Regions from separate parts of the Butyrivibrio sp. TB genome, predicted to be linked through region 1. Evidence: predicted binding sites of a transcription regulator. Region 1 holds the regulator's gene; the other holds the start of a gene.

Region 1 (4,224 bases):
GAACTTTGACGCCAAGGGTTATCTTGCCTGCATCAGGTGGCAGAAGACCATTGATGATCTTAAGCATTGTGGTCTTACCGGTTCCGTTATCGCCGATTATCGCAACGCGCTCGCCTCTTTTTATTTCGAATGATATATTCTCAAAAAGGTGGGCATTGTCAAAAGACTTTGAGATGCCCTCAACGTTAAGTACGTCATTACCTGATACGCAGGATGGTGTGAGCTTTATCTTCATCTCATCATCAACTTCTGTAGGCTTTTCGATACGCTCGATTTTCTCAAGCATCTTTTCTCTGCTCTCGGCACGCTTTATGGATTTCTCACGGTTGAAGCTCTTGAGCTTATCGATTACTTCCTGCTGGTGCTTGATCTCCTGCTGCTGATTGATGTAGGCGTGCCATGCTATAGCGCGGCGCTTTTCTTTTTCTGTAGCATAGAAAGAGTAGTTGCCGTTGTAGATGCTGGACCTTGTCTGGTCGATCTCGACAATCTTGTCTGCAATCTTATCAAGGAAATAACGGTCGTGGGATACGATCAGTACGGCGCCCTTGTAGTTGAGAAGATAGGTCTCAAGCCACTGTATGGAATTCATATCAAGGTGGTTAGTGGGCTCGTCCAGGATGATAAGGTCAGGCTTTTGGAGAAGGAGCTTACCAAGGGCAACTCTTGTCTTCTGGCCTCCGGAGAGGGTACTGATGGACTTTCCGAACTCTTCATCTGTAAAGCCAAGACCTCTGGCTACTCCGGCGACTTCGCTCTGCCAGGCGTATCCGTCGATAAGCTGGAAGTGGTGAGTCATTGCGGTGTAGTCATTCATGAGCTTTGTAAGATCGTCTCCTGTAAGGACCTTCATCTGTTCTTCAGCTTCGCGGATCTTCTCTTCAAGTTCTATTGTATCTTTTTTGACAAGCTTAAGTTCATCATAGATCGTATTGCCTGAATCTATGTTCTGGTTCTGCGCCAGGTATCCAAAACTTGTATCCTTGGCAAAAACAACTTCGCCTTCGTCAGGTGACAGCTGACCTGTTATTATCTTTAAAAGTGTAGTCTTGCCGGCTCCGTTGATACCGACGATGGCTGCTTTTTCATTTGCTTCTATGTGAAAAGAAACACCTTTTAAGATGTCTTTACCGTCGAAAGATTTACATATATTGTGACATGAAAGTAACATGATATACCTCGCATCATTTGTGCTTTGAAATGCAGGCTCAGTCTTGAAATGGCTGGCCTTGTATTTTATTCATAACAGCAATATATTACACTGATTAGGACATAATTTCAATTGACTAAAGTTTAACGATTCGCTACAATTATAGAGTGATACAAAATTAACAATAATAACAGATCAGGAGGAAGGCGCATGGATAAAGAAATATCCCAGGCAGTAGTCAGCCGCCTGCCCCGTTATTTCAGATATCTTGGTGAGCTTAAGGCTAGCGGAGTAGAGAGGATTTCATCTCAGGAACTTTCTGATATAATGAAGGTTACAGCCTCACAGATAAGGCAGGATTTCAACAATTTCGGTGGATTTGGACAACAGGGATATGGCTATAATGTAGAGTATCTGTATGATGAGATCAGTAAGATACTTGGCATTGACAAGAAGCACCAGCTCATCATTATAGGAACGGGTAATCTTGGTACAGCTCTGGCGGGTTATACCAATTTTTCAACAAGAGGATTTGTTTTCAAGGGTGCATTTGACCGTGACCCGGCTCTTCAAGGCAAGATGATAGGCGATGTTGAGATACGTCCGATAGAAGAGATTGAGGATTTTATCAAGAAGAACAATATCGATATCGCAGTTCTCACAATCCCCAAGGATCAGGCAGTTCCAATGGCCGACAGACTTATTAAGGCAGGCATCAAGGCAATATGGAATTTTGCTCATGTGGATCTTGATGTTCCGGAGAATGTTCAGGTTGAGAATGTTCATCTTTCAGACAGCCTTATGAAGCTGTCATACAACATTAACCGTTATGAAAGATTCCATGGCGGTAAGAAGTGATTTTTGGCAATATATAAATCGATAGTGATTGGCAGGCTGTGCTGGGACTTAGGTGATTCCGGCGGCCTGTCATTTATATTGATGATATATAGTATAATAAGTATAGGGGCTTTAAAAGCGGTTCTATTACAATATTTTAAGTCCATGATCTTAAATATATATGAATGCAGGTGTGTTCTAATTTAATTCGGGGGATTATCCGAAATACTAAATGCAGGTTTTCGTTGTTTGAGATATAGTCGTGCCTAAGAGGAAGGATGCTATGTCCAGAGAAGAAGATGTCTATATGCCGGCTCTACTTGGCAAGAATATACCAATTGTAACAACTGATGAGAAGTGGAAGCTGCTCTTTGGTGAAGAGGGTGTTAGTGATGAACTGCAGGCTCTTGCCGATGAGCTTAATAAGCTTGTGGATGAGCAGGCCAGGTTCAAGCAAAAGATCAAGGATATAAAGCGTCTTAAGAAGACACTGCTTGATGAAGTGATAGGCATATCTGACAGGCTTAATAAGGGCGATAAGTCTGCAGGTAAGGAGCTTGATGACAGGAAGAGACTTATAGGGGATTGTAATGCTCAGATTGAAGAGCTGGAAGATCGGCTTTTAGGACTTCCCAGAGAGATATATCAGCTCAATTATAAGGTTATGGTGGCATCCATGTCTGTATGCTACGAAAGACTTCATCGCAATACAGATGAGATCAACGAGATCGATGAGTGGCTATCCAATACGAGAAAAGAGCTCAAGAAACAGGTCATTAGACTTCAGGAAGGTGAGATGGAGAATTTCAACCTGTATTCATATATGCATGATATCTTCGGACCTGAAGTTATAGATATATTCGATATGGAATATGATCCCGAGAGAAATCACAGGATCAGAACTCCGGGGTCAGGATCCATACAGACGTAATGTACTGGCTTATTCGTAATTGGTCAATAATTAGTACTGACTCATTCATAATAAGCAAAAAGGGGACATATGCAGTATTTAGTAACAGCCAAAGAAATGAAAACATGCGATCGTAATACTTCAGAGCACTTTGGGGTTCCATCCATTGTACTTATGGAAAGAGCTGCTCTGGCTGTTGCTGCCAGAATCGGTGAGTGGAAGAGAGCTATGCACACTTCCAGAGCTTTTAATGTTCTGATCGTTGCAGGACACGGCGGCAATGGCGGTGACGGGATAGCTATCGGAAGGATTTTGTATCAGCATGGCTACAGAGTGCAGATAGCTCTTGTTGATGACAAGGACTCTAATCCTGATACTGTATCCCAGAAGAAATGCGCAGAGGCGTATAATATCCCAATGGACACTTTTTCCAATGTACGAGCCACCAAATCACAAATGGAATGGGATATCATAGTAGATGCTGTCCTTGGAATCGGATGTACCAAAGATGTAGAAGGCGAATATGCCGAAGCAATAATGTATATCAATGAATGTAAGAAGCTCAAGGATGAATCTACTCTTGTAGTCGCTGTTGATATTCCATCCGGCATAGATACTGATACAGGAAGTGTTCATCTTCTTGCTGTTAAGGCGGATCTTACTGTTACATTTAATTTTGCCAAGATGGGGCAGCTGCTGTACCCAGGTACTGAGTACTGCGGGCAGTTATTTGTAGAAGATGTCGGTATTACAGTGGACGGTTTTCTTGGGAATCTTCCTGAATATTTTTTCTTTGATGAGGGTCCCGAAGATCTTCTTCCAAGGAGAGTTGGCTATGGTAATAAGGGAACATTCGGCAAGGTTTTAGTCATTGCCGGAAGCGATAAGGTTACGGGCGCATGCCTTCTGTGTTCCAAGTCAGCATTCCATACAGGTGCTGGTATGGTCAAAGTATTTACGACACTAGCTAATGTAGAAGCTATTAAAAGCAGTATTCCTGAGGCAATGTTTGATTCATATGCCAATATTGAGACTGACAGCAATATAGACAAGATCAGAGATATACTTATTGAAAATATGAAGTGGGCGTCCGCTATAGTTATAGGCCCAGGGATTGGAACAGGAATGGTTGCCAAGGCCATCCTTAGCATCGTACTAGAACATTATGACAAGTTCCTTGTTGCGGATGCAGATGCCATTACTCTGATAGCACAAGATAGCCATATAAGCGAGCTTGCAAGATCCTATTCTGACTCTAAAGACAAGCAGCTTGTTATAACTCCTCATGTTGCTGAGTTTGCAAGGCTTTACAATGCTGCATTTGGCG
Region 2 (4,224 bases), on a different contig from region 1:
CCAGAAACAGCATACATCTTCTGACTCATTTTGATATACATACACCTATGACCAGCTACCATGAATACAACAAGGTAGACAAGGCCTATTATCTTATAGATCAGATGAAGGAAGGAAAGAACATCGCCCTTATAACAGATGCAGGAACTCCCGGAATATCTGATCCCGGTGAAGTCCTTGTTAAGATGTGCCATGAATCAGGCATCACAGTAACATCTCTTCCGGGACCGGCTGCATGCATCACAGCCCTGACTCTTTCCGGGCTTCCAACCAGAAGATTCTGTTTCGAAGGATTCCTGCCAGGAAGTGATGACAAGAAAGCCAGGAAAGATATCTTGGAAGATCTCAAGGATGAGAGCCGTACTATGATAATCTACGAAGCACCTCATCATCTAAAAGCGGCACTTGTAGACCTGTATGAAACACTTGGCGACCGCAATATGGCTATCTGCAGAGAACTTACCAAGAGATTTGAAGAAGTAATGCCGACAACTCTTAAAGCCGCAATAGATTATTATAATGAGAACGACCCAAGAGGCGAATATGTCATGGTCATAGAAGGAAAGAGCCTTAATGACCAGAAAAAGGAAAAGCAAAAAGAGTGGCTTTCCATGTCAATAGAAGAGCACATGGAGTACTACGAAAGCCAGGGAGTATCTCATAAGGATGCTATGAAAAAAGTTGCATTAGATAGAGGCGTTCAGAAACGTGAAATCTATCAGGCATTAATAAAAAAAGACTAACAAGCTTTGAAAAAGAGATCAAAGCCAGGAGGAGCGGTATGTCAGACAAGCATGTAGCCAAATATCCCCCCATGGGATGGAATTCATGGGACTGTTATGGAGCAAGTGTAACCGAGGAAGAACTCCTTGGTAATGCAAGATACATGGCAGAGAATCTTAAGGAGTACGGATGGGAGTATATAGTCTGTGACATTCAGTGGTCAGAGCCAACAGCAGATTCATGCTGGTATCACAAGTTCGCAGAGCTCAACATGGATGAGTATTCAAGACTTATCCCTGCAGAGAACAGATTCCCATCATCTAAAGGTGGACAGGGCTTTAAGCCTATAGCCGATCAGATCCATGATATGGGTCTTAAGTTCGGCATCCACATCATGCGCGGAATCCCGCGTCAGGCAGTTCATAGAAATACCAAGATACTTGGAACTGATAAGACAGCAAGAGACATAGCACATCCTGCATCTATCTGTGTATGGAATACGGATATGTACGGAGTTGATGCGAGTCAGGAAGGCGCTCAGGAATATTATGACTCTATATTCCAGCTGTATGCGCAGTGGGGAGTTGACTATGTCAAGGTTGATGACCTTGCAAGAGTTGACGTAGGACCTGACGCACCAGGAGCAGGTTTTTCTGAGATAAGACTTATAAGAAATGCAATCGAGAAGTGCGGAAGACCTATAGTCCTTAGCCTTTCACCGGGACCTGCAAGAGTTGACCAGAAGGATTTCCTGTTAGAGAATGCCAACATGTGGCGTATGACAGATGATTTCTGGGACAAGTGGGAACTTCTCTACGGCATGTTCGAAAGAGCTGATGCATGGGCAGGAATCGGATGCAAGGATCACTGGCCGGACTGCGATATGCTTCCTCTTGGTCACATCGGAGTAAGGACTACACCTGACAGGCATGATGACAGGATGACAAACTTCACCCAGGATGAGCAGAGACTTCTCATGACACTTTGGTGCATATTCAGATCACCTCTTATGTTCGGCGGAGAGCTTCGCGACAACGATCCGTTCACACTGGGCCTTCTTACTAACAAGAAACTCCTTAAGATGCACAGAGACGGACGTAAGGCTCGTCAGATCTCAAGGAAAAAAGACATAGTAACCTGGATGTCCAAGACCAAGGATGGCATAAAATATCTTGCGATCTTCAATCTTAATGATGAAGTCAAAGAAGTAAAGCTTAAGTTTGAAGACTATGGTTTTGATAAAGATGCAAAAGTCAGCTGTACAGAGATATGGTCAGGACGACAGGGAAGTCTTGAAAACGGAGACAAGATAGCGCTTAATCCTCACGGATGCATGTGTTTTGAGATAGAGGCATGATAGCTTCATTCTTGAATAACAGGCTAATGTTTTTGGTCAAAATTGCCGATATAATAGTCGGCGAATGTCCATGTGGAACGTTAACAAAAGCTAACGTTCCACATACTGAAAATACAAGGAATTTTACAATTTTTTAACTTTGTATTTTGGATTTTATGATGACATAGACCTTAAAACCATGTATAATGACGGGTGTAGATTGGTAAACTTTTATCATACTAATCTTTATGCTGCAAAACATTTTGCAGCTAACGATTGAATTTGTGATAGGTTATCAGACACAAGTTTTCGTGTGGAAACTCACTCCACATTTCAACCGCAAATTTTTAATTGTCCATAAAGGAGGCTTAAAAAATGAGCAATGTAGATTTATCACAGTATGGCATCTCTGATGTCAAAGAAGTTGTTTACAATCCTTCATACGAACAGCTTTTCAAGGATGAGACAGATCCTTCTCTTACAGGTTTTGATAAGGGTCAGGAGACAGAGCTTGGCGCTGTTAACGTTATGACAGGTATTTACACAGGACGTTCTCCTAAAGATAAGTTCATCGTAGAAGATGAGAAGTCTAAGGATACAGTATGGTGGACATCTGAAGAATATCCTAACGATAACCACAAAGCATCACAGGCTGCATGGGATGCTTGTAAGAAGCTTGCAGTAGAAGAGCTTTCAGGCAAGAAGCTTTATGTTATAGATGGTTTCTGCGGAGCTAATGAAGGAACACGTCTTGCTGTTCGTTTCATCATGGAAGTAGCTTGGCAGGCACACTTTGTTAAGAATATGTTCATCCGTCCTACAGATGAAGAGCTTGCTAACTTCAAACCTGACTTCGTTGTTTACAACGCTTCTAAGGCTAAGGTTGAGAACTACAAGGAACTTGGACTTAACTCTGAGACAGCAGTTCTTTTCAACGTAACATCTAAGGAACAGGTTATCCTTAACACATGGTACGGCGGAGAGATGAAGAAGGGTCTGTTCTCAATGCAGAACTATTTCCTTCCTCTTCAGGGCATCGCTTCTATGCACTGCTCAGCTAACACAGATATGGAAGGTAAGCACACAGCTATCTTCTTCGGTCTTTCAGGAACAGGTAAGACAACACTTTCTACAGATCCTAAGAGACTTCTCATCGGTGATGACGAGCACGGCTGGGATGACAACGGCGTATTCAACCTTGAGGGTGGATGCTATGCTAAGGTTATCGGCCTTGACAAAGAGTCTGAGCCTGATATCTACAATGCTATCAAGAGAAACGCTCTCCTTGAGAACGTAACAGTTGATGCAAATGGCAAGATCGACTTTGATGATAAGTCCGTAACAGAGAATACTCGTGTATCATATCCTATCGAGTTCATCGACAAGATCGCACAGAAGGTTAACAAGATCTCTTCAGGTCCTGATGCTGATAACGTAATCTTCCTTTCAGCTGATGCATTTGGAGTACTTCCTCCAGTATCAATCCTTACACCTGAGCAGACTAAGTACTACTTCCTGTCCGGTTTCACAGCTAAGCTTGCCGGTACAGAGAGAGGTATCACAGAGCCTACTCCTACATTCTCAGCTTGCTTCGGTCAGGCATTCCTTGAGCTTCATCCTACAAAGTATGCTGAAGAGCTCGTTAAGAAGATGGAGAAGTCCGGTGCTAAGGCTTACCTTGTAAACACAGGTTGGAACGGCACAGGTAAGAGAATCTCTATTAAGGATACACGTGGTATCATCGATGCAATCCTTAACGGTGATGTTCTTAAGGCTCCTACTAAGAAGATTCCATTCTTCGATTTCGAAGTTCCTACAGAGCTTCCTGGAGTTGATCCTGCAATCCTTGATCCTAGAGATACATATGCTAACGCTTCTGAATGGGAAGAGAAGGCTAAGGATCTTGCATCAAGATTCCAGAAGAACTTCGTTAAGTACACAGGAAATGAAGCTGGTAAGGCACTTGTATCTGCAGGTCCTCAGCTCTAATAAATAGTTTATCCTATGGCTTAATAGATCTTAAATATTTTCGCCCCTGGTCCTGTGATCAGGGGCGTTTTTTAACACGCTAAGGCATGAGGTTAGTTATGGGGAATATTGTATTAACACCGGATCAAAAAGTGTATATTATACTTCTTGTATCATTAATATGCGTAGTAGTATTG

Evidence for each region. The regulator Rex, encoded in region 1, represses fermentation and respiration genes when NADH is low (regulators of the CRP and FNR family bind a similar motif). The targets are predictions, from matches to a motif close to ATTGTTAANTANTTAACAAT.
Region 2: the regulator Rex is predicted to act here: its motif matches at 2,279-2,298, upstream of pckA (phosphoenolpyruvate carboxykinase (ATP)).

The regions. Positions count from the first base shown of each region.
Region 1 covers NZ_FOER01000010.1:29,041-33,264, reverse strand. The annotation lists gene abc-f (ribosomal protection-like ABC-F family protein) at 1-1,171, opposite strand, end outside; gene BMX21_RS08255 (redox-sensing transcriptional repressor Rex) at 1,361-2,008, shown strand; gene BMX21_RS08250 (hypothetical protein) at 2,271-2,918, shown strand; gene BMX21_RS08245 (NAD(P)H-hydrate dehydratase) at 2,988-4,224, shown strand, end outside.
Region 2 covers NZ_FOER01000004.1:7,603-11,826, forward strand. The annotation lists gene rsmI (16S rRNA (cytidine(1402)-2'-O)-methyltransferase) at 1-743, shown strand, start outside; gene BMX21_RS03515 (glycoside hydrolase family 27 protein) at 782-2,080, shown strand; gene pckA (phosphoenolpyruvate carboxykinase (ATP)) at 2,435-4,048, shown strand; gene BMX21_RS03525 (restriction endonuclease) at 4,147-4,224, shown strand, end outside.